Regions from separate parts of the Ruminococcus sp. AF17-12 genome, predicted to be linked through region 2. Evidence: riboswitches for the same ligand, from Rfam matches in the RefSeq annotation. Region 2 holds a riboswitch; each other region holds the start of a gene.
The links. Region 2 has a riboswitch for cobalamin ahead of DWW77_RS03995 (sirohydrochlorin cobaltochelatase). Riboswitches for the same ligand answer to the same signal wherever they lie in the genome.
Positions count from the first base shown of each region.

Region 1: it holds a riboswitch for cobalamin, as region 2 does, so the genes downstream of both, nikB (nickel ABC transporter permease) here and DWW77_RS03995 (sirohydrochlorin cobaltochelatase) in region 2, are expected to answer to the same signal.
Region 3: it holds a riboswitch for cobalamin, as region 2 does, so the genes downstream of both, DWW77_RS16710 (ABC transporter permease) here and DWW77_RS03995 (sirohydrochlorin cobaltochelatase) in region 2, are expected to answer to the same signal.

Region 1 covers NZ_QUGY01000009.1:39,163-47,486, reverse strand. Annotated here, with positions in the region: gene DWW77_RS11070 (type 1 periplasmic-binding domain-containing protein) at 1-292, opposite strand, end outside; gene DWW77_RS11065 (ABC transporter ATP-binding protein) at 311-1,276, opposite strand; gene DWW77_RS11060 (ABC transporter ATP-binding protein) at 1,269-2,054, opposite strand; gene DWW77_RS11055 (ABC transporter substrate-binding protein) at 2,069-3,637, opposite strand; gene nikC (nickel transporter permease) at 3,698-4,528, opposite strand; gene nikB (nickel ABC transporter permease) at 4,529-5,467, opposite strand; cobalamin riboswitch at 5,652-5,840, opposite strand; gene DWW77_RS11040 (M14 family metallopeptidase) at 6,125-7,084, opposite strand; gene hisIE (bifunctional phosphoribosyl-AMP cyclohydrolase/phosphoribosyl-ATP diphosphatase HisIE) at 7,256-7,834, opposite strand; partial or broken gene DWW77_RS18620 (HisA/HisF-related TIM barrel protein) at 8,162-8,324, opposite strand, start outside.
Region 2 covers NZ_QUGY01000003.1:69,204-77,527, reverse strand. Annotated here, with positions in the region: gene DWW77_RS04010 (GerMN domain-containing protein) at 1-842, shown strand, start outside; gene DWW77_RS04005 (DNA internalization-related competence protein ComEC/Rec2) at 887-3,166, shown strand; gene DWW77_RS04000 (NAD(P)/FAD-dependent oxidoreductase) at 3,256-4,635, shown strand; cobalamin riboswitch at 4,955-5,129, shown strand; gene DWW77_RS03995 (sirohydrochlorin cobaltochelatase) at 5,292-6,584, shown strand; gene DWW77_RS03990 (hypothetical protein) at 6,706-7,605, shown strand; gene DWW77_RS03985 (ABC transporter substrate-binding protein) at 7,602-8,324, shown strand, end outside.
Region 3 covers NZ_QUGY01000021.1:12,643-20,966, forward strand. Annotated here, with positions in the region: gene DWW77_RS16705 (MATE family efflux transporter) at 42-1,400, shown strand; cobalamin riboswitch at 1,469-1,642, shown strand; gene DWW77_RS16710 (ABC transporter permease) at 1,779-2,708, shown strand; gene nikC (nickel transporter permease) at 2,724-3,587, shown strand; gene DWW77_RS16720 (ABC transporter ATP-binding protein) at 3,568-4,359, shown strand; gene DWW77_RS16725 (oligopeptide/dipeptide ABC transporter ATP-binding protein) at 4,369-5,307, shown strand; gene DWW77_RS16730 (nickel ABC transporter substrate-binding protein) at 5,337-6,905, shown strand; gene DWW77_RS16735 (class I SAM-dependent methyltransferase) at 6,909-7,661, shown strand; gene DWW77_RS16740 (class I SAM-dependent methyltransferase) at 7,663-8,324, shown strand, end outside.

The DNA.
Region 1 (8,324 bases), on a different contig from region 2:
TGATCCCGCTCACACCCTGCTGCTTCATTGCGCGGATGAAATCGCACTCATCCTCCGCAGAATTGATATTTCCTGAAAAATAAAACTTAACCGGAAACCCCTGCTGGATGTATTCTCTGTAATAGTTCATGAACATGTTCATTTCCGGGCTGTCCTGATTATATACTACAACACCTATTGTATATTGGATATCTCCGTCTTCGACAGCAGCAGAAACTTTTTTCCCGCCAACTGTAAAAACGGCAAGCAGCAACAACAGAATGCCCAGTACTTTAAAGTTTTTAAAAATCATACTGTTTTGTGCCTTTCTTTATTTTTCCGTTACATAATGGCAGGCTACTTCATGTCCGGACTCTACTTCTGTGAGCACAGGGCGGATCGTCCTGCATTTCTCCATACAGTGTTCACAACGATTCTGGAATGGGCAGCCATGAGGAACATCCAGAGGGCTGGGGGCCTCACTTTCGATGCTCTCGATCTTTTTCTCCTGATCCATATGAATGGAAAACTGTGCCCCCAGAAGAGCCTGCGTATACGGATGAAGAGATTTTTTTGCAACGTCCTCTCCAGGAATTACCTCCACGATATTTCCAAGGTACATAACAGCAATCTGATGAGCAAAGGAACGGATCAGAGCCAGATCATGACAGATAAAAAGCATGCTGATGTTTTTTTCTTTCTGGAGACGTACCAGAAGCCGGATCACGGATTCCTGTACGGAAACGTCAAGTGCAGAGGTAGCCTCATCGCACACCAGAATCTCCGGTTCCAGGGAAAGTGCCCTGGCAATACTGATACGCTGACGCTGTCCGCCACTCATGTTATGGGGATAACGGTCTGCAAAATCTCCGGGAAGCTCTACCATTTCCAGAAGCTCTCTGGCTTTCGCTTCCTTTTCGTTTCTTTTCAGCTTTCCGTAATTGATCAGCGGCTCTGTAAGGATATCCACGATCTTCATTTTGGGGTCAAAGGACGCCAGCGGATCCTGGAAGACCATCTGCATGTTCTGACGGTTCAGCCAGGTTTCTTTTTTGGAAAGATCAGAGAGGTTTTTTCCATGGTAAAGGATCTCTCCGCTAGTCGGCTTGTCAAGAGAAATGACCATGCGGACAAAGGTTGATTTACCGCAGCCACTCTCTCCTACGATTCCCAGAGTTTTTCCTTTATAAACGTTCAGGTTCACATCGTTGCAGGCTGTTAAAGTTCTGCCGCCGGAAGCCGGGAACTGTTTTACGATATGTTTTGCACTGAGTACGATATCGGATTCCTTAAACATAACGCCGTCCCTCCATTTCCGGCACTGCAGCCAGCAGTTTCTTTGTATAGTCACTGGTCGGATGCTCCATGACCTCGTCTCGTGTTCCCTGATCCACAACTTTTCCGTTCTGCATAACAACAAGTTGATCTGCCATATAGGCTGCTACGCCAATGTTATGAGTAACAATGATGATACCGGTTCCGAAATCATCACGGAGCTCCATCATCTGGCGTACGATCTGTGCCTGTGTAGTAACGTCCAGCGCACTGGTCGGCTCATCTGCAAGAAGCAGCTCCGGGTTAAAAGTCATGGCCATGGCAATACCAACTCGCTGGCGCATACCACCGGAAAGCTGGTGAGGATAACTTTTCATGATATTTTCCGCGTCCGGAAGACGCATTTTCTGAAGCATGGAGCATCCCTTCTTCCATGCTTCTGCTTTGGATATATCCGTATGTGTACAGATATATTCCACATACTGACTTCCGATCTTACGGATAGGGTTCAGGGTTCCGCCGCAGTCCTGGAAGATCATGGAAATGCGGGTACCCCTTAAATTTCTCCATTCATTCTTTGTATTGGAAAGCAGAGAATGTCCGTTAAACTGAATATCTCCGGTGCTGACCCGGCCACCTCCGGCAAGTGCGCCGAGGACAGCACGGATCACGGTTGTTTTTCCACTTCCACTCTCGCCTACCACACTGATGATCTCCCCCTTCTTCATGGAAAGGTTGAAATGTTCAATGGTAGGTGCCTGTTTTCCGTACTGAACGGAAAGATCCTTGATCTCAAGCATAAATAAGCGCTCCTTTACTCGGCAAGAGTGATATCCTTTGTCAGCCAGTAATAATCCATTGGATACATCTTAACACCTGTTACCTTTTTGTTGGAGAAAAGGTAGGTTGTCTCATAACCAAAGAATACAGTTGCAGCATCATCCATGATATCCTGCTGAATATCGATGATGAGATCTTTTCTCTTGTCCTCATCAAATGTCTGCGCAAGCTCGTCAAGAAGCTTGTCAACCTCCGGGTTATTGTATCCTGCAGTATTGTTTGCAGAGGAGCTGTACCAGTTCTCTCTTAAGTAGTTCTCAGGGTCTCCAGTGTTTGCTACCAGCACGTTCCAGATCAGAAGGTCATACTGACCGGAATCTCTCATGTCAAGAAGTGTCTCATAACTTACTGTGTTCAGGTTTACGTTGATACCGATCTCCTTCAGACTGGCCTGTGCTGCCTGTGCGTATACACCAAGCTCGGCACGGCTTGTGTAGATAACAAAATCAAGAACAAGAGGATCTCCGTCAGGAGTTTCTACAAATCCGTCACCGTCAACATCTTTGTATCCGGCCTCATCAAGGATCTTCTTTGCGCTGTCCGGATCATAGGAATTCTCATCCTTCAGATCATCGAATCCAAAGTCAAGTGTTGGAGGAACCGGTGCTTTACCAGCTGTTGCACCACCCTCGAGAAGAGTGTTGCAGTATGTTTCCTTGTCAAGACCACGAAGAAGTGCCTGGCGAAGAGCCTTATCGCTGAGTGCATGATCCTCGTTCTGGTTCATGAATGCATAGGTGGAACGAAGAGACTGAAGCTCCTGGATGTCGTAATTGTCATTTCCCTCAAACTCAACCAGGTTCTCTGTTTTCAGGTTGTAAGCGATATCGATCTCACCTGTCTGAAGAGCCATGGAACGTGTTGTCTGGTCATCCACACATTTCAGTGTAACTTTATCAAGGGGAACTTCTCCATCCCAGTAGTTCTCATTTTTTACTACGATACAGGAATCCGTCGGGCTGAAAGATTCTACTGCGTAAGGTCCTGTACAGATCGGTCCTTCCATGGCAAATGTAGAATCATCTACATTTGTATCTACGATCAGAAACAGCGGGTCTGCAAGGCATCCGGCCATGTTTGCATTTGCTCTGTTCAGGTGGAAGATCAGGTTCTGTCCATCAACCTCGATGCTGTCGAGATCAAAGAATTCCGGAACACGGTCACTCTTTTCAGCGGTACGCTCGATGGAAGCTTTTACCATCTCTGGTGTCATATCGTCGCCGTTGGAGAATTTTACGCCCTCACGGATCTTGAAGGTCCATGTTTTTCCATCGTCGCTGTTCTCCCATTCTTCTGCAAGACATGGAACGATCTCACCGTTCTCATCGAATTTTGTGAGGCACTCTCCGATCGCATAACGGGATACTACCCAGCTGAAATACTGCTCTGTCGGCTCCAGTGTATCTGCAAAGCTTGTTACTCCGATGGTGATCTCCTTATCACTTTTTTTGTCACCTTTTGCCTGAGCCACTGTTGTCATGGAAAAAGTTATCATGCATGCAAGTGTAGCAGCCAGCACTTTTTTAACTACGTTATTTCTCATTTCATCCTCCTAAAGATAAATAATACTGATCATATGGTGTTGGTTTGTTACAGAGTTGTTTTATTGATCCTGGCGCGGATCCAGTACATCACGGATGCTGTCTCCAAGCATGTTGAAAACAACAACACAGATCACGATAGCGATACCAGGGTAGATCATAAGCCATGGCGCTTTTGCCATGTAGGTCCTTCCTTCATTCAGCATCAGTCCCCATTCCGGTGTCGGCGCGGTTGCACCAAATCCCAGAAATGAAAGGGAAGCCAGTTCCAGCATCATGGTTCCGATATCTGCCGCTGCAGTTACCACCATCTGGGTTACCATGTTGGGAAGAACGTGTACAAGAAGAATTTTCCAGGTCTTTGTTCCGTTTACCACAGCTGCCTCTATGTAAAGACTCTTCTTGACTTTCAAAACCATACTTCTTGCAAGGCGGGCATATTTTGTCCAGCTTACAGCCGCAATGGAGATAACGGCATTGACCAGATTCGGTCCGAGCATACCGGCAATGGCAATGGCCAGAACAAGGCCGGGGAATGAGATCATCATATCCGCGATACGCATGATCACTGCATCCACAACACCACCGAAATATCCGGCGATAACTCCTAAAAATGTACCGATCACAAAGATCACCGCAACCAGACATAAGGTCATGATCAGAGAGGTTCTTGTTCCGAAGATAACACGGGAAAGAAGATCTCGTCCAAGCTTATCCGTTCCGAACGGATGAGCGGAGCTTGGCTCCTGCAGTGATTCGGTCATAACTGCATCCAGAGGATCATATGGTGAGAGCTGCGGCGCAAAGATCGCAACACCGATCACCACGAGACCCAGAATAAAGAAAAGAGTGAACTGTTTATTTTCTTTGAATGTTCGTAATACCTTTTTCAATTATCTATCCTCCTTAAGTCTTGGATCGAGATAAGTATAGGACAGATCCACAAGCAGGTTGATGCACATGTACAGGATCGCGATCCAGAGTACATAGCCCTGTACAAGAGGATAGTCACGACAGGAAATTGCCTTTACTGCCATATTTCCCATTCCAGGCCAGTTGTAAATGATCTCTACAACTGCAGTACCTCCCAGAAGACTTCCAAGGGAAAGCCCCAGCAGTGTTACCAGCGGAAGCATTACATTAGGAAGAACGTGTTTCCAGAGAATGACGCTTTCCTTGATCCCACGCATTCTTGCACCTGTGACATAATCCTGGTGAAGTTCCTCCAGTACTGCACTTCTTACCTGTCTGGTATACTTTGCAGACATGGCAAGTGCAAGTGTCAGCGCCGGAAGGATCATGGATTTAAAATCTGTACTGCCTCCGGCAACATTGATCCAGCGAAGCTGAACACCAAAGATGCTGAGAAGGATCAGGCCCAGCCAGAAGCTTGGAACAGATACTCCCACAAAGGTAATTCCTCTTACAAAATAATCCGGGAATTTGTTCTGATATACAGCGGCCAGTATTCCAAGCGGTATGGAAATAATGACCATCATCAGAAGTGCCAGCAACGACATCCTCAGCGTCGGCCAGAAACAGGATACCAGTTTATCCGTTACCGGCATTTTGAAAGAATAGGACTGTCCCATATCTCCTGTTACAACACCTTTCAGCCAGGAACCATACTGCACAAGAAATGGCTGGTCAAGGCCGAGATCATGTCTTGTCTGTTCCAGAAGTTCCGGTGTTGGAAGATTACCACACTCTGTCAACATGATCTCCGCAGGATCACCAGGTGACAGGTAGGTCAGTCCAAATGTGAAAAAGCTGATTCCAAATAATACAATGATAATCTGGAGAAATCTTTTTCCTACTTGTTTCTTTGTCACGTTTTACTCCTTTCCTCATTTGATGCGATTTTAACATTGCCGTTTTAATTTAGTTAGATAAAAGAAACTATTGGATTCTTAATATGCAGAATATGCATGGAATTTTAGAAAATTTGCACGAAAAAAGCCCGTGACGAAATACGGGCACACAAAATAAATATGCTTCCTATCTTCCGTAAGAATCATTTTAAAACAATTGCAAGCAGGTCTCCTGACTTAGGATCCTTACCCTCAGACACCTTCCCGGTCTATTTCTCACGCACTCGACCAGTGGTACTTTGTCTGAGGATTTCCCCTTACAGTGACGGGATCGTACCGGATTTACACCGGTTTCCCTATTAATCCTCTCAGAACTTACAACGGCTGATGTGAAAATCAGCAAATGCTGTCAAATTACTGAAACATTATATGATAAAACTATAGTTTATGTCTATGGAAAAATGTTATATTTTTAGAAAACTCATAAATTTTGTTAAAGATGCTTGAATTGTATATATCCCCCATGGGGGATTTGACAATTGGATTTATCTGATCTGCTAAAAAAACACGGATTTTACCTCGCTATTTTTACAAATAGAATAGCAAATGGTAAAACCCGGTTTTCTTACTGTTTCAATATGATTTCAGACAGAAGCGTTCTGAAAAGGTTGTTTACTATCAGGTCAGAGTCTCCGTGATCGCTGCATATGCGATCATTGGTCCGTCTTCAATAATGTTCAGACTGGCTGTCTGATAAAGTACGACTCCGTTTTCAGTTGCAATAGATGTGTAAAGTAAATTTCCATAGTAATCTCTCAGTTCACCCAATTCTTCTCCCTTAAAGAAGTACTCTCCAGGCTTCTTGGATGGATACCAGCATCCGGTATACGGCGCATATTCATAGACTACATTTTCAAGAAGCATCTGACGGTAATGCTTCAGACCATGACACGCCTTTCCCTGGAGATGAAAAACAAGGTGACGGACGTCTCTTTTATCCTGTTCTACTTCCTCCCAGGTCCAGTAGCTGTGTCCGCCTCTTTCGATAAGAATACTTGGAATTCCAAGAGAAGAAGCATAATTGTAGGCGCCACCTGTGGCAGTTGTGGAACGGACCACATATTTTACGCCGATATGCCGTGCCATATGTAATGACTTCTCTGCTGTTTTTTCATCTACAACCCCTACATAATAAACATAGGGATGAAGCTGTTCGAACCCATCTCCACTATGCAGGTCGATATAATAATCTGCTATAGAAAAAAGTTTCGTCACTATAGTATAGGCAATACGATCTGCAGCTGTTCCCTCAGGATCTCCGGGGAAAACGCGGTTCAGGTTCTTGCCATCCTCATAGACCAGACTCATAGTGCGATGCTCAAAGCCGCTGACATTGACCAGTGGAACGATGATCACATTTCCCTTCAGTTCTTCCGGCTGAAATTCTTTTGCAAGTTCCATTGCCGCCTGGATCCCCACATACTCCGCACTGTGTATTCCTGCTGTGATCAGTATCGTCGGTCCGTCTTTCACTCCGCATATCACAGTTGCCGGCATTGCTATGCCGTATCCTGTGATCTTAATTTTTCCCTGTGCCTTCTCTCCTTTTTCAATCACCCAGTCATCAATTTTGATCATTGGTTGTTTCCCTTTTCCTTTTTTATATTTCCGCACTTTTGACGATAAGTATATCATGCCTAACCGAAATTGTACATATTCTTTTAAGATTCCGGGAAAACAGAAAAAAGCTTTCGTAATCGTTCATTTTGATCCGACGTACAAAAGCTTTTTTCCTGAATGATATATAATTTATCTTTTTACCAATTCTTTGGTAATTTCTTCCCAGCTGACTCCTTTTTCAACCATGAGTACCATCATATGATAAAGAAAATCTGAAATTTCGTATTTAATTTCTTCTTTATCCGGATTTTTGGCTGCAATGACGATCTCTGTGCATTCTTCACCGACTTTTTTCAAAATCTTGTCGATTCCTTTATCAAAAAGATAATTGGTATAGGAACCTTCCTTTGGATGTTCTTTTCGGTCAGTGATCACATCATACACATTCTGGAACACGTGAAGAGGATTGGTATCATCGTACTCCTTTTTCATCAGCGGTTTGAAGAAACAAGTACGGTTTCCTGTATGGCAGGCTGCGCCCACCTGCTCCACTTTGGCAAGGATCGTATCATTATCACAGTCAATGGTAAGAGACTTTACATACTGTACGTGGCCGGATGTCAGACCTTTGGTCCAGAGCTCATTCCGGCTGCGACTCCAGTATGTCATTTTTCCAAGCTTCAATGTTGTGTTAAAAGCCAGCTCATTCATATAGGCCAGCATCAGTACTTCATCCGTCCGGTAATCCTGGACAATAACCGGAACCATTCCGTCACTGTTTAATTTAAAGTCCGACCATGCAATATTACTTTTATATGTGTTTACCGGAATTCCGGCTTCTTCGCAGGTTTCCTTAAATGTATGCAGATCATTTTCAAGACTGCTTACATAAGCACCGCAAAGTCCGGACACAGCTGGTTCTCCTAAAAGCTCCAGAACGTTCTCAGATCTGTTTTCATCGGTATGAAGAACAATGGAAATCTGAGAAATCTCTGCAATTTCATTTTCGACAGTGTCCAAAGCCAGAACAGTGTCTGCATATGTTTCGATCAGATCCTGATTTTCTGTGAATTCTCTCAGATCAGAGATGCTGATCATCATACGCTCTTTTCCAAAGCGCCGGGATACTTCTTCCAGAAGCTTGATATTATTCTCTTTCGAAAAATTCAGTACAACTTTGGCACATCCCGCATAGATCAGCTTTTTTACATCTTCCATACGTTTGATATTTCCCGCTGCGATCACCGGGATCTCAGAT
Region 2 (8,324 bases):
ATAGATTTTATTATATCAATAGCGATGAAACGAGACTGAAAGAAGAAAAATATACTCCGGAGAAGGAAACAACAGAAGTGATGCTGCGCAATTTTTCCGAGAGTCTGAATAACCGTGAGACCCGGGAAGACGGAATCTCACTTTTTCCGGATGGGGTAAAGATTTCTTCTTATTCCATACAGGATGGAGTCCTGAACGTAGAATTCAATGAGGCCTATGATAAAATGTCACGTACCAGGGAACTTCTGGTGCGGGCAGGTATAGTGAAGATCTTTTTACAGGTTCCAGGAGTAGATTCTGTGGAGATCTATGTGGGTAAAAAGCCGCTGACAGATACCAGGGGGGAAGAAGTGGGAGCCATGAACAACGACACCTTTGTGGAGTTTTCCGGGTCCGATGGGGATGTGTACAGCTATGACACCTTTACTTTGTATTTCACAAATAAAAACGGAGATAAACTGGTAGCGGAACAGAGAAGTGTCCGCTACAGACGAAATCTTCCGAAGGCTACGGTGGTTCTGGAGCAGCTTGCAAGAGGTCCGCTGGAAAAAGGACATTATCCTACAATACCGGAGAATTCAGAGGTACTTTCCCTGACGAGAGCAAACGGAATCTGCTATGTGGATTATAATTCCGTATTTCAGGATTATGCGCTGGATGTTTCGGAACAGATTGCCGTGTATTCGGTGGTAAATACGCTGATCGCGGCAACGGATGTGGACAAAGTTGAGATTTCCATCGAAGGAAACAAGGAAGTGACCTTTGGCCAGAATATGCAGCTTTATAAGTTCTATGAATGGAACGACAGCCTGCTGGCACACACAAAGGCTAAAAAAGAATAGAAAAAATAAAACATTTCAAAATATCAGAAAACGGGAGAACATTTATGGCGAAAAGGCCGATGTGTCTTTTGTGTTTTCTTATGGTGCTGAGTCTTGGCGCACTGGAGCTTATGGGGATTCCTCTGATCAGGGGGAATCCCCTTCCGTTAAATGTGCAGGAGCAGATCGAAGCGCACCCTGGTTCCATAATCTGCGGGGAGGTGGAACAGTATGAAAACACAGAATTTTCCCAGTCTGTTTATCTGAAAAAAACATATCTTATCCATCAGTCAAAAAAATTTCCAATTGAAAATGTAAGAATATTTCTCAAAAAAGAAGAAAATCTGAAACCGGGAATGCGGATCCTGGTCAAGGGAACGTTGAAAAGAGTGGAAGGTCCTGCGAATCCGGGGGGCTTTGACAGCCAACACTTTTATGCCTGTCGTCATATTTATTATTTTATGAAGAACGCTGTGCTCCAAAAGAAAACAGCAGTGTATTCCGGCTACAGGCAGCTCCTTTTGGAGATAAAAGAAAGCTGCAGACAGATCCTGAAGGAAGCTGCAGGAAAAGATGCGCCTGTTTTTTGTGCCATGACGCTTGGAGACAAACAGGAACTGGATCCGGAAACACAGATGCGCTATCAGCTGGCCGGAATCATACATATCCTTGCCATCAGCGGACTTCATATCAGTATTCTGGGAATGGGGCTTTACAACCTTCTAAAGAAGATGGGACTGGGAATCTGGCCTGCCGGGATTTTTTCTCTGGGAGTGATGCTGCAGTATGGGATCATGACCGGAGGGAGTGTTTCCACCATGCGTGCAGTAACTATGTTTCTGATCGCCATGGGAGCCAGGATCACCGGACGGATCTATGATATGATGAGTGCTCTTTCCGTAACTGCCATGATGATCCTTGTGGAATCTCCGGCCTATCTCCTGGACAGCGGATTTCTTCTGTCCTTTGGCTGTGTTTTGGGAATGGGGCTCGCTGCGGAAAAGATCTGTGCTCTTGCAGGAGCGGAGAAAAAATGGACAAAGGCACTGATAAGTCCTATAGCTCTTCAGCTTGTGACTCTGCCGGTGATGCTGAAGTTTTTCGGAGAAGTCTCTATTGCCGGATTTATCCTGAATCTGTTGGTGCTTCCAAGTGTGGGGGTAGTGCTGACTGGAGGAATGGCGGCGCTGCTGCTGGGAATTCTCAGTATTCCTGCGGCAAAACTGGTGCTCCTGCCGGCAAGGGTACTGCTGCTTTTTTATGAACATCTCTGCAGTCTGGCAGGAAGGTCAGGATGGAGTACCTGGATCGGAGGAGAGCCGGAAATATGGCAGATCCTGGTATATTATGGCTTTTTGATCACAGTTCTGTTTATGGGGCAGTATATAAAAGAACAGCTCCGGAAGAAAAAAGCAGTCTGTGAGGAAACGGAGCTAGCAGAGGAGCGGGCGGAAGCAGGTTGCCGGAAGCTATATGCTATCCGGATAACAGCCGGTATTTTTCTGGCAGTCGGAATCCTGATACTGGGATATCATCCAGCAGGAAGTCTGAAGGTGATCTGCCTGGATGTAGGACAGGGGGACGGTATTCTTGTGGAGACCCCGGAGGATCACCATTTTCTGATCGACGGAGGAAGCAGTAGCCAGTCGGATCTTGGAAGATACTGCCTTTTGCCGGCATTGAAAAGTCAGGGGATTTCCTGGCTGGATGGGATTTTTATTTCCCATACAGATCAGGATCATATCAACGGTGTGAAGGAGCTTCTGGAATATATGGGAAAAGGTCTTACAACCATCCGGGCCGGATATCTGATCCTGCCTGCCTGGGCGGAAAGACCAGATGCATGGAGGGAGCTTGCAGAGGCAGCAAAAACAGCCGGAGTTAAGGTCGTGACAGCAGGAAAAGGGGATGAATTGCCTTGCGGCAAAGTATCTTTTTCTGTTCTGTGGCCGGAGAAAAATGCCACAGGAAAAGATGTGAATGAGGAAGCTATGGTGATGGAGCTGTCTTTTGGAGATTTTCAGATGCTTTTTACCGGAGATATCGGTGCAGATACGGAGAAAAAGCTTCTGGCAGCCGGGGGGCTTGAGGATGTTGACTGTCTGAAGGTGGGACATCACGGTTCCCGTTATTCTACCACAGAAGCATTTCTTGAGAAAATAAAGCCGGAAGTGGCGATCATTTCCTGTTCTTCCACCAACACCTACGGACATCCGTCACCGGAAACCGTAGAGCGGCTTAAAGCGGCCGGAAGTCAGGTGGAATACACCATGAAAAACGGTGCTATTACCGTGGAAACAGATGGAAAGAAGCTTAAGATCGGAAGGTTCCGAAAAAACAGGTGACTTTTGAACACACTTGTTGTAGAATAGACAGGGTTTGTGCAAAAACAAAATACTGAAAATGTGCAATACAAGATAAGGAGTTTTTATTTATGAAATATGATGTACTGATCGTAGGAGCAGGTCCCGGTGGAATCTTTGCGGCCTATGAACTGATGAATAATGATCCGGAGAAAAAGATCGCGGTTTTTGAAGCCGGTCATCCTCTGGAAAAAAGAAAATGTCCCATCGACGGAAAGAAAGTAAAATCCTGTATCCACTGCAAAACCTGTGCGATCATGAAGGGATTTGGCGGTGCAGGCGCTTTCTCCGACGGAAAATATAATATCACCAATCAGTTTGGCGGAACTCTGTACCAGCATATCGGCAAGGATACAGCCACAGAGCTGATGGAATATGTAGATAAACTGAACCTGATGCATGGTGGTGAAGGAACCAGGCTTTATTCTACCACAAACAGCGAGATCCGTAAGCTCTGCCTTCAGAACGGCCTGCATCTTTTGGATGCATCAGTCCGTCATCTGGGAACAGATATCAACTATGTGGTGCTTCAGAACCTCTATGAAAAAATGAAAGACCATGTGGACTTCTATTTTGACGCATCTGTTGATAAAGTAGAAAAAACTGAAGACGGTTATGCAGTTTTTGTAGGAGATGAGCGTTACGAGGGAACTTACTGTATCATCTCCGCAGGACGAAGCGGAAGTAAATGGATGGAGACGGTATGTACAGAGCTTAAGATCCCGACTCTTTCCAACCGTGTGGACATCGGAGTCCGTGTGGAGCTTCCGGCAGAGGTTTTCAGCCGTCTGACAGATGAGCTTTATGAGAGCAAGATCGTTTACAGAACTGAGAAGTTTGAGGATATGGTCCGTACCTTCTGCATGAACCCGCGAGGTGTTGTCGTGAATGAAAATACCAACGGTATCATCACAGTAAACGGTCACAGCTACGAAGATCCGGCAAAGCATACCAACAATACAAACTTTGCCCTTCTGGTATCCAAGCATTTCTCAGAGCCGTTCCATGACAGCAACGGATACGGTGAGAGCATTGCAAGACTTTCCAATATGCTTGGCGGTGGTGTTATGGTACAGCGGTTTGGAGATCTGATCCGCGGAAGACGAAGCACAAAAGCCCGTATTGAGGAAAGTTTCGTAACACCTACACTTTCTGCGACACCGGGAGATTTAAGTCTTGTTATGCCGAAACGTATCCTGGATGGCATCATCGAGATGATCTATGCTCTGGATAAGATCGCACCGGGAACCGCAGATGATGATACTTTGCTTTATGGCGTTGAGGTTAAATTCTACAACATGGAGGTCGAGATCGACGAAAATCTGGAAACCTGCCACAAGGGTCTCTTTGTTATCGGAGACTGCAGCGGCGTGACACACTCTCTTTCCCATGCATCTGCCAGCGGAATCTACGTAGCCAGATACCTGGAGCAGGAGTATTTTAACAGATAAACTGCAGAGCAGTTTATCTGTTATGAGCAAGTAGCAAAGCGGATTGCGAATATCTGATGTAAGACAGTCCTTTTCTGATATCAGGGTGATGACAGAAAGGGGCTGTTTTTTATGCAGGATGTGCATGAATATTGGAGAAAGTATTCTGATAATAACTGACAGATACAGGGAGAAAACCGGTTACTGTTCACTGGTAATAATTCGCGAGATATTTTTTGTGAGTGAAGATCACAGAAAACCGTGAATCGTCTGACATCAATCTTGACAAATTTATGAGTTTGTGGTAAAAGTTAGATAACCAGGTAAAAGAAAATATGTGCAAATGTTATAATGATAAGGTTGCATCCAGTCGGATGTGCAAAAGAGAATCCGGTGAGAATCCGGAACGATACCGTCACTGTGAAAGGGGAGCTGCTTTTATAACCACTGGGAGACCGGGAAGGGAAAGCAGCGTGGAACCAAGTCAGGAGAACTGCCTTATTGTGAGATCCAGGGATTCGCGGTTTACGAATCGGTATTCTCCATAACAATACAGAACTTCTTTTTATGTATTTGTATTGCGCAGAGAATCATGTGTGAGCAGGCGGCCGCAGAGAGCTGCTGCTTTTTTGTACATATCAGTATTCTGGAAATACATGAAAAGAGGACAATGAGAAATGAAAAGAAAAACAATGTTAGCTCTGATGCTCGCAGTTTCCATGACATGCTCTATGGGTGCGGCTACAACAGCAATGGCAGCAGAGGATTCTGCTACAGAAGAGAACGCTGAGGCAGCTGATACCACAGAGGCTTCTGATGCAGATCAGGAAGCAGCAGATAATGTAGCAGCTCTGATCGACAAGATCTATGTACAGGAAAGAAACGACACAACAGATGAGGACTGCAAGGCAGCCAAAGAAGCATGGGATGCTCTGACAGATGCTCAGAAAGAACTGGTAGAGGGTGAGAATGCAGATCCGGATTATTTCGGACGTGACACAGGAGATGCTTCCAAGGACGATCCGCGTAACCAGGATGAGATCGGTGAGAATGAACTTCTTGTTGTAAGCTTTGGTACTTCCTTCAATGACAGCCGTGCAGAGGATGTCAAGGGAATCGAGGATGCTCTTGCAGAAGCTTATCCGGACTGGTCTGTAAGAAGAGCATTTACAGCACAGATCATCATCAACCATGTAGAGGCAAGAGATGATGAAGTGATCGATAACATGCAGCAGGCTCTTGACCGTGCAGTAGAGAATGGTGTTAAGAATCTGGTTGTACAGCCTACCCATCTGATGCATGGTGCTGAGTACGATGAGATGACAGAAGCGATCAATGGCTATAAAGATAAATTCGAGTCTGTAGCTATCGCAGAGCCAATGCTCGGTGAGGTTGGAGACGATGCAACTGTGATCAATGATGACAAGAAAGCCGTTGCTCAGGCGATCACAGATACGGCTTGCAAAGAGGCCGGATTTGACAGCATGGATGCAGCAGCTGAGGCTGGCACAGCATTCGTATTCATGGGACATGGAACATCCCATACAGCTAATATTACATACGATCAGATGCAGACACAGATGGAAAATCTTGGATTGAAGAACGCATTCATCGGTACTGTAGAGGGTAAGCCGGAAGATACAGCCTGCGACAAGGTTATCGAGAAAGTAAAAGAAGCAGGATACAAGAACGTTGTTCTTCGTCCGCTGATGGTTGTTGCCGGAGACCATGCAAATAACGATATGGCCGGTGATGATGAGGATTCCTGGAAGAGCCAGTTTGTAGCATCCGGAAACTTCGATAAGGTTGACTGCCAGATCGAGGGTCTTGGAAGAATCGAAGCAGTTGAGAAGCTTTATGTAGAGCATACAAAGGCAGCCATCGATTCTCTGGGAAGCACTGAGGAGTCCGCAGATTCTGATGCAGCAGCAGATACAGAGGCTGATTCTGCTGAGGAGTCCGCAGAATAATAAATATAAAAATATCTGAGTGAGTTCAGATACCTATAAGAAATCAATGTAACTGCCCGGAAAGATCAGGAAGACTGTTTTCCGGGCAGATTGCTGTATCTATGGAAGGGAGAAGATTATCATGAAAAAACGCTATGTAAACTTAATTCTTGCAATGGCAAGTGCATCAGTCCTGGTGCTGGGCTCTGTGCCTGCGATGGCAAAAACAGATGAAACAAAAACAGAGTCCGGTGAGGAAGCAGAAGCTTCCGAAGAAAAGGATACAGATGCAGCCAAAGCAGATACCCTGGAAGATGGCGTTTATACAGCAGAGTTTGAGACAGACAGTAGCATGTTTCATGTAAATGAGGCCAATGACAAAAAAGGAGAGCTCACGGTCAAAGATGGTAAAATGACCATCCACGTAAGTCTGGTTTCCAAGAAGATCGTTAACCTGTTTGCGGGAACTGCCGAGGATGCCCAGAAGGACGGAGCAGAGATCATTGAGCCGACCACAGATACAGTGAAGTACAGCGATGGTTATACAGAGGAGGTTTACGGATTTGATATCCCGGTACCGGCCATTGGTGAGGAATTTAACGTGGCGATCCTGGGAGAAAAAGGCAAATGGTACGACCATAAAGTCAGCGTAAAGAATCCTGTAAAAACCTCTGACGACAAAAAATCCGAAGGGAAAAAACCGGAAGAGCTGAAGCTGGAGGACGGAACCTATGAGACGGATGTAACCCTTACAGGCGGAACAGGAAGAGCATCTGTAGAATCTCCAGCTAAAGTAGAGATCAAGGACAAAGAAGCTACGGCAACCATCATCTGGAGCAGTCCGAATTATGATTACATGATCGTGGACGGCGAAAAATATGAGCCGGTGAACAAAGACGGAAACTCCACATTTGAGATCCCGGTCACAGTCTTTGACGCAGAAATGGAAGTGACTGCAGATACTGTAGCCATGAGTACTCCTCACGAGATTGAGTATACCCTGAATTTTGATTCTTCAAGCATGAAAAAGGAAGAAAAATGAAAAAAATAATTTCATACATATTTCTGACGCTGACCCTGATCCTGGGATGTGCTTTTGCAGTGCAGGCAGCAGAGACAGAACATAAGCCTGCGGATATTCCAGGCCTTACCTTTGACCACAGTATGGAGCTTTCCTACGCAAAGGAATTTAATGTGGATTACTACAACGATGGCTATGCGCTGCTCACCATTGATCAGGAAGGACAGTTTCTTGTAGTTCCCGAAGGCAAGAAAGCACCGGAGGGGCTGGATCCTGACATTGCGGTTCTGCAGCAGCCCATAAACAATATCTATCTGGTAGCAACCTCGGCCATGGATCTTTTCCGCGCTATCGACGGGATTGACAGCATCAAGCTTTCCGGAACCAAGGAAGACGGATGGTATATCCAGGAAGCAAAGGACGCCATGGAACAGAAAAAGATGATCTATGCCGGCAAGTACAATGCTCCGGATTACGAACTGATCCTGAACGAGGGCTGTGACCTTGCCATTGAATCCACCATGATCCATCACAATCCGGAGGTACAGGAGAAGCTGGAGCAGTTCGGGATCCCTGTAATGGTAGAGCGTTCCAGCTATGAGAGTCATCCTCTTGGAAGGACCGAGTGGATGAAGCTTTACGCAGTTCTTCTGGGAAAAGAAGATGTAGCAGAAAAGGTTTTCAAAGAGCAGACGGACAAGCTGGATAAGGTTCTCACAGCAGATAAAACAGACAAGACC
Region 3 (8,324 bases), on a different contig from region 2:
TGTAAAATAGCGGACAAGGATGAAAAGAAAAGGAGATTTTTATGGGAACCAATGAAAAAGATATGACTGCCGGATCTCCCGGAAAACTGATCATAACTTTTGCCATACCAATGATGCTTGGAAATATTTTTCAGCAGTTTTATACAATGGCAGACACCATGATCGTCGGACAAGTGGTAGGAGTTAAGGCACTGGCGGCAGTAGGTGCCGGAGATTGGCTGGTATGGCTGGTGTTGGGGATCATGACAGGTATCACACAGGGTTTTTCTATTCTTGTATCTCAGTATTATGGAGCAAGAGAAAAGGAAAATCTGAAATGTGCAGTAGCGAAAAGCTATATCATGACAGCATTACTGTCTGTGGTCGTACTCGCAGTAAGTGAAGGTACAGTTTATCATGTTCTTTTATTTTTACAGACACCGGATAATGTCATTGATCTGACAATGCTATATTTGCGGCTGATCTTTGCAGGAATCCCGATCATAGCTGCTTATAATATATTTGCAGCGATCCTTCGGGCACTTGGAAACAGCAGATCACCGTTGATCGCAATGACAGTGGCAGCAGTGATCAATGTGGGACTGGATCTGTTGTTTGTGGCGGTTTTTGGCTGGGGTGTAGCCGGAGCAGCAGTGGCGACCGTTATCGCACAGGGATTTTCAGCCTTGTACTGTTTGATCGTATTACGTAAAATCCCGGATATCCGCCTGGAAAAGAAGGATTTTTACAGGCAGCCTTCTATGAGTTTGCGGCTTTTGGAACTGGCGGTTCCTCTTGCGATACAGAATGTGATCATCTCCGTGGGAGGACTTGTGGTACAGTATGTGATCAATGGATTTGGTTTTCTGTTTGTGGCGGGATTTACGGCATCGAACAAGCTGTATGGGGTTTTGGAGATGGCTGCCGTTTCATATGGATATGCTATTACAACCTATGTGGGCCAGAATCTTGGTGCAAAGAAATATCAGAGGATTCGAAAAGGCGTGCGCAGCGGCACTTATATGGCAGTGCTCACTTCGGCTTTCATTTCCGGCATGATGGTACTGTTTGGACGTAATGTACTGTCCCTGTTTGTATCCGGTGAACCGGATCAGACCCGACAGGTATTGGATATAGCATATAAGTATTTGTTTATCATGGCTGTCTTTTTGTGGGTGCTGTATCTGCTGTATGTGTATCGTTCCGCTATCCAGGGCCTGGGTAATACTTTGATTCCGCTTGCCAGCGGTATTGCAGAATTTATAATGCGTGTCAGTGTTGCGCTGCTGCTGCCAAAACTGATCGGTGAAGATGGAATATACTATGCAGAGATCTGTGCATGGAGCAGTGCAGCTGTTTTATTATTCGTAAGTTATATGATCATTATACGGAAATATAAAGAAGTCACCGTTCATACATAATGTTTCTTTTGACAAAAAACTATTTATATAAAAAGAAAAGTATGATATTATGATACTTACAACTATGAAAATTGAATAGTCAGAAGGGTGTACAAAGTACTTAATAAGGAATCTGGTGAAATGCCAGAACAGCCACCGCTACTGTGACAGGGACGAAAACCAAAATATCACTGGAGAGATCCGGGAAGATGGTAAGTAGGAAGAACTGGAGTCAGGAGACTTGCCTTTTTGACAGAAGAATTCTGATTCGGATGGGATACAGAAGGAATAAGCTCTGCTTGAGGTAGAGGTTTGTTTTTTGTGCTGATATGATGCTGGATCATATCAGCTTTTTTTATTTTAACCGAATAAACAGATGAAAAATGAGGAGAGATGAAGATGGGAAAAGTAATTGCAAAGCGTTTTATATTTATGATTCCGGTAGTGCTGGCGGTTACATTTATTATTTTTATGCTGAGTTTTATATCGGCAGGTGATGCGGCCAGAGTGCTGGCGGAGAAAAAATATGAGCATCCGTCACCGGAGCAGGTAGAAGAAGTACGGCATGAGGAAGGACTGGATCAGCCGGTGCTGGTACAATACGGGAAATGGCTGGATCAGGCACTTCATGGCGATTTTGGAAAATCATATTCTACCAGAAAACCGGCTTTTGAGGAATTAAAAAGATATTTTCCACAGACATTTAAACTGGCAGTTACTTCGTTTTTATTGTTGATGATCGTATCAGTCCCTCTCGGAATTTTGTCGGCAATTTATGAAAACAGAGTTCTGGATAAAGTCATTCGCATTTTGTCGTCCCTCAGTGTATCTATGCCGTCTTTCTGGATCGGTCTGATGCTGCTCTATATATTTGGAGTAAAGCTAAAAGTGATTTCCGTGATCGGAGGAGATGCCGGAGGCATCCCGATTCTTGCGGCATTTGCCATGGATATCAGTTTCTTTGGAATTATGACGAGATTGATCCGTACCAATATGATACAGGTGCTGAAGCAGGATTACATACGTGCCAGCAGAGCTAAGGGATTGTCATCTGTAAATGTAATTTTGCGTCATGGTCTGAAAAATATCCTGATTCCTGTGCTGACACGTCTGGTATCAATTGTGATCGGTTTTTTCTGTGGCTCAGCTGTGATAGAAAGTATTTTTTCAATTCAGGGAATCGGAAATCTGGCATTGAAATCCGTGATCTCAAAAGACACTCCGGTGCTGCAATGTTTTATCTTTATTCTGGCTGTTGGCATTGTAGTATTAAATTTTCTTGTGGATATCGCCTATTCTGCGATTGACCGGCGAATCCAGTTAAAGTAAAGGAGAGATCATAGAATGGGAAGCAGAAGAAAGCAGAAAACAGAAAAAAGCATGATCCAGAATCTGTACTGGAAACAGGTATTCCGGTCACCGAAAACAAAAATAGGATTGATGGTGGTCATAATTTTTGCATTGGCAGCTATTTTTGCACCTGTACTGGCGCCACATGATCCACTGCTTGTGGATGTTTCGATAAAATTAAAGAATCCGTCGGCGGCATATCCTTTAGGTACTGATCAGCTGGGACGATGTATTTTATCAAGACTTCTCTGGGGCAGCCGGTATTCACTGAGCTATAGCTTTACGGTGCTTCTGATCACCGTATGTGTCGGGGTGCCGATCGGACTGTTTGCCGGATATGTAGGTGGAAAAATCGATTCGATAATTATGAGGATCATTGATGTATTTATGGCTATGCCGGTCTTTATTGTGGCACTTGCCATTGCAGGAACCGTAGGAGCCAGCGGCGCTCATCTGATTCTGTCCTTATCGGTCGTATCCTGGGCAGAATATGCAAGGCTTGCCCGAGCATTGACACTTCAGGAAAAAAATAAAAATTATATGACCGCACTAAAAGCCGGCGGCTGCGGCCACGCAAGGATCATATTCAGGCATGTATTGAGAAATATCCTGCCATCTGTGATCGCACTGGCAACAATGGAAATCGGTTCGATCATTCTGTCAATTGCCGGTTTTTCCTTTATAGGCCTTGGTGTGCAGGCACCGACACCGGAATGGGGGATCATGCTCAGTGACAGTAGAAGTTATATTCAGACTTATCCAAGACTGATGTTTTATCCGGGCATACTGATCATGATCATTGTTCTGGCATTTAATTATCTGGGGGAGGGAATACAGAATGGAACAGCCCAAAAATGATGTTCTAAAGGTAAAAAGATTACATGTGGAGTTTCAGACCTCTCACGGAATGGTTCATGCAGTAAAAGATGTCAGTCTGGAAGTAAAGCGCGGAAGGATCCATGCTCTGGTGGGAGAAAGCGGAAGCGGAAAGTCAGTTACCTCTCTGACGATCATGAATCTGCTTGCAGGAAATGGAAAGGTGATATCCGGAGATGTGACACTGAACGAAAAGAGTCTTCTGAAGTTATCAGGAAAAGAAAAACGACAGTTATACGGAGACAGGATCGGAATGATCTTTCAGGATCCGACTGCTGCTCTTGATCCGCTTTTTACAGTTGAACAACTGCTTCTGGAAGGACTGAGAAAACATCACAGAATGAGCAAAAAACAGGCAAGGGAAGCAGCGTTGGAAAGTCTGCGGATGATGAATCTGCGTGATCCGGAAGAACTGATGAAGAAAAAACCTTACGAATTGTCTGGTGGTATGTGCCAACGTGTTATGATCGCTATTGCCATGTCCATGAAACCGGATTATCTGATCGCAGATGAGCCGACGACAGCCTTGGATGTAACCGTACAGAAGCAGATTCTGGAAGAAATCTATCAGCTATCCAGGAAAGAAAATCTGGGCGTGTTATTTATTACGCATGATCTGGGTGTGGTGGCAGAGATCGCAGATGATGTTTCGATCATGAAAGACGGCGAAATAGTGGAAAACGGAACGGTTGAAGAGATCTTTTATCATCCGCAGCATTCATATACAAAAAAACTGCTGGATGCAGTTTTATAGGGGAAAAGTATGAGTACGTTGTTAAAGACAGAACATTTAAAAAAATATTATGGCAAGAAAAAAATTGTGAAGGCAGTGGATGATGTAAGTCTGGAAATCCATGCAGGATCATCCATGGCTCTGATCGGTGAAAGTGGAAGTGGTAAAACTACATTCGGAAAGCTGATCGCCGGCCTGGAGAAACCTACAGATGGAAAATTCTGGTTTCAGGGACAGGAAATGCAGGATTTGTCTGAAAAGCAGTTTCGTCCATATCGCAAGAATCTTCAGATGGTCTTTCAAAGCAGTAGCGGGGTATTTGATCCCGGTTATACCATTGGAGAAAATATTTTGGAAATTTTGAAATTACATGAAAAACTGCAAGAGGGTGAGTATGAAGAGCGAGTAAAGGAGGCTTTGATCCAGACGGGGCTTGATCCGGATATCCGCAACCGTTATGTTGGACAGATTTCAGGAGGTCAGTGTCAGAGAGCTAATATTGCGAGAGCATTGGTATTAAGACCGGAGCTTGTGATCTGTGATGAACCGGTATCCAGTCTGGATTATTCCATACGAAAGCAGATCCTGCATCTGTTAAATGAGCTGCAGGAAAAATATGAGATGACCTATTTACTGATCACTCACGATCTGTCCAACGTTCCATATCTCTGCAAAGAGGTGGCTATTATGTATCAGGGACGCGTGGTCGAGTTTATCGATCATACGGACAGCTTAAAGGAGACTGCCGTACATCCTTATACAAAAGATCTGTTTGATTCTATTCCGGTAAAAGAACCGAAAATGCGAAGAATCGGATTGCAGGAAAAGAAAATATTTTCAGATACCATTCCGGAACAGGGCTGCCCATATCAGAACCGGTGCAGAAGATGTACAAATATATGCAGAGAGCATATACCGGAATTGACAGAAATTGAAACAGGACATTTTGCGGCATGTCATATGCTGTAAAATATAAAACAAACAAAGGAGAGGAAGAAATGAAGAAAAGACGTGTAGCAAAATTGATAGCATTGAGCATGGTGGCGGCAACTTTACTGACAGGTGTCAATGTACAGGCAAAAGAGGAAAAAGTAGTTACGGCAATGACATCCATTGATCTGACTCCTGAACTTTGTGACCCGGTAAAAAGTGGTCCGGATTTTCGTCTTTATGAAATGATCTATGATCCTCTGGTACGTTACGGAGAAAATGGAGAAATCAAACCGGCATTGGCAGAATCCTGGGATATCAGCGAAGATGGCACAACCTATACGTTCCATTTAAGAAAAGATGTGAAATTCTCGGACGGCACAGAGTTTAATGCAGACAATGTGATGTGGAATTATAACAGATGGGTGGAACAGGATGTGATCGGTAACTTTTCAGCCAAACTGGAAAATGTTACAAAGGTAGATGATTATACTGTAGAATTTAAGTTCGCAGAACCATGCTATACACTGCTGATCGAATTCAGCTATCCAAGACCATTCCGTTTCACCTGTGAAAGTGCACTGGATGAAGACGGAGAATTTTGTCAGGAAGTGGGTACCGGAATGTGGATGATCGACAGTTATGAAAGCGGTCAGGAGGTTGTCCTGGTACCAAATCCTAATTATTACGGTGAGAAACCAAATATTGATAAAGTAGTTCTGAAACAGGTGGTAGACGGTGATGCCAGAGTGATGGCACTTCAGAGTGGAGAGGCAGATCTGAATCTTCAGGATATTCCATCCGAAAGCTTCAGTATTATCCAGGCAGATAAAAATTTATCGACAGAACAGCAGGTTTCCACACTTTCTTACTATCTGATCGAAAATTATGATACACCGGCGCTTCAGGATATAAACGTACGTCAGGCACTGAACTATGCAACAAATAAAGAAAGCATTGTAAATGATCTGCTGGATGGTTACGGCAATCCGGCAACCGGACTTATGTCTCCGACAGTTCCTTATGTAACAGAAGAAAACAGCAAGGGTTATCCATATGATCCGGATAAAGCAAAGGAACTGTTAAAGGAAGCAGGATATGAGGATACAGACGGAGATGGTATTGTAGAAAAAGACGGAGAACCACTGAGCCTCAGACTGGTATTCCAGACTGAAGAATATGCTTCCTGGAAGTCACTGTGTGAATACCTGAAATCTGAATATGAGAAGGTTGGTGTGGGTATTGAACTGGTAGAAAAAGAATCTGCAGCTTACTATGATGAAATCTGGAACACCAGAGACTACGATCTGTGCATTTACCGCAGCTATGAAGACTCCTGGATGCCTCATGGTTTCCTGAAATCAATGTTCTATGCGGAAGATGGAGCAAAGGCAGTAAACTGGTACGATGAGGAACTGAACAAAGATCTCGGAGAAGTATTAAAAACACAGGACGAAGAAAAACGTACGGAATTATACGATAAGATCCTTACACGTATCAACGATCAGGCAGTAACAGTGCCGCTGTATTATCCGAACCGTGATTATATCTATAACAATACCAGACTGACCAATGTAGAGCTTGCACCGACTGCCTATGAAGGCATTAACTGGGCAACACTGGATGTAGTGGAGTAAAAAATGTTTGAAAAGATCGAGAATAAATGGACAGAAGATTCCGGTGATTATGATGATATGATCCAAAAACAATTGAATAACAAAAGAACGGTATCTCACTGGACAAAAGAATTGAAAAGACTTCTTGGACCTGAGCCCCTTCGTATTTTAGAAGTGGGCTGCGGCCCGGGTTTTATGAGCATCATAGCAGCGCGTCTGGGACATGATGTAAAAGCGATCGATGGTTCATCAGGAATGGTAGAAAAAGCCAGAAGGAATATGCGACAGTATCATCAACAGGTGGAAATCTGTGAGGAAGATGGTGTAACTTTGCCATTGGAACAAGAACAAAGCTATGATGTGATACTTTCCAGAGATGCGGTGTGGACATTATATGATCCGGAAAAAGCTTTCAGACGCTGGAAGGCTGTATTAAAACCAGGTGGAAGGATCATTTATTTTGATGGGGACTATCGTACCATCGAACCCACATTAAAAAATAAAATCCATATGAAAATTGCTGATTTTCTTATTTATGTTACAGAAAGAAAAACATATGGATCTGACGTGAAGGAAAACAGCGGAATTTATGAAAAGCTGCCATTTACATCGCAGAAGCGTCCGGAAGCGGACTTTCAGATATTAAAAAAGGTACGCTTTGCCAGGATCCAGATCAGAGAGAATCGCTGGCTAAACAGACCATGGACGATGGATTTCTGGAAATACGGATATCAGGGGAAAAAATTTATTGTAATAGCCACAAAGAAGGAGAAGTGACATGCAAAACGATAAGATCAAAGAGTACTGGGAAGGAGAAGCTGGCATTTACAGCGAAGGGATCAAGGCAGAATTGAAAAGTGAAACAGCAGAAAACTGGAAGAATCTGATTCTGGAGTATGCGCCGGAAAAAGAACATCTGGAAGTACTGGATGTAGGCTGCGGGCCGGGATTTTTTGAAATTATGCTGGGAAAAGAAGGACATCATGTGACCGGGATCGATATTACTGAAAATATGATCCATGAAGCAAAGGAAAATGTAAAGGCAGCAGGTTTATCCGCAGATCTGATGACTATGGACTGCCACAATCTGAATTTCCCGGATGAGACATTTGATATGATTATCTGCAGAAATATCACATGGACGCTGGATGATCCACAGAAGGCTTACAAGGAGTGGCTGCGTGTACTGAAAAAAGGCGGACGCCTTTTGGTATCGGACGCCTGCTGGTATCTGCATCTTTATGATGAAGAAAAGAAAAAGATTTACGAGGCACATGATGCTGCCATGTGGGAAAAATACGGAAGAGGTATCCATGCTCATGAAGATGCGGAAACAGGGAAAGAGCTCAGCAGTAAGCTGTTTATGAGTGATAAAAAGCGCCCGGCATGGGATCTGGATCACATGATGGAGATCGGCTTTTCCAAAGTGTTTGCCCTGAA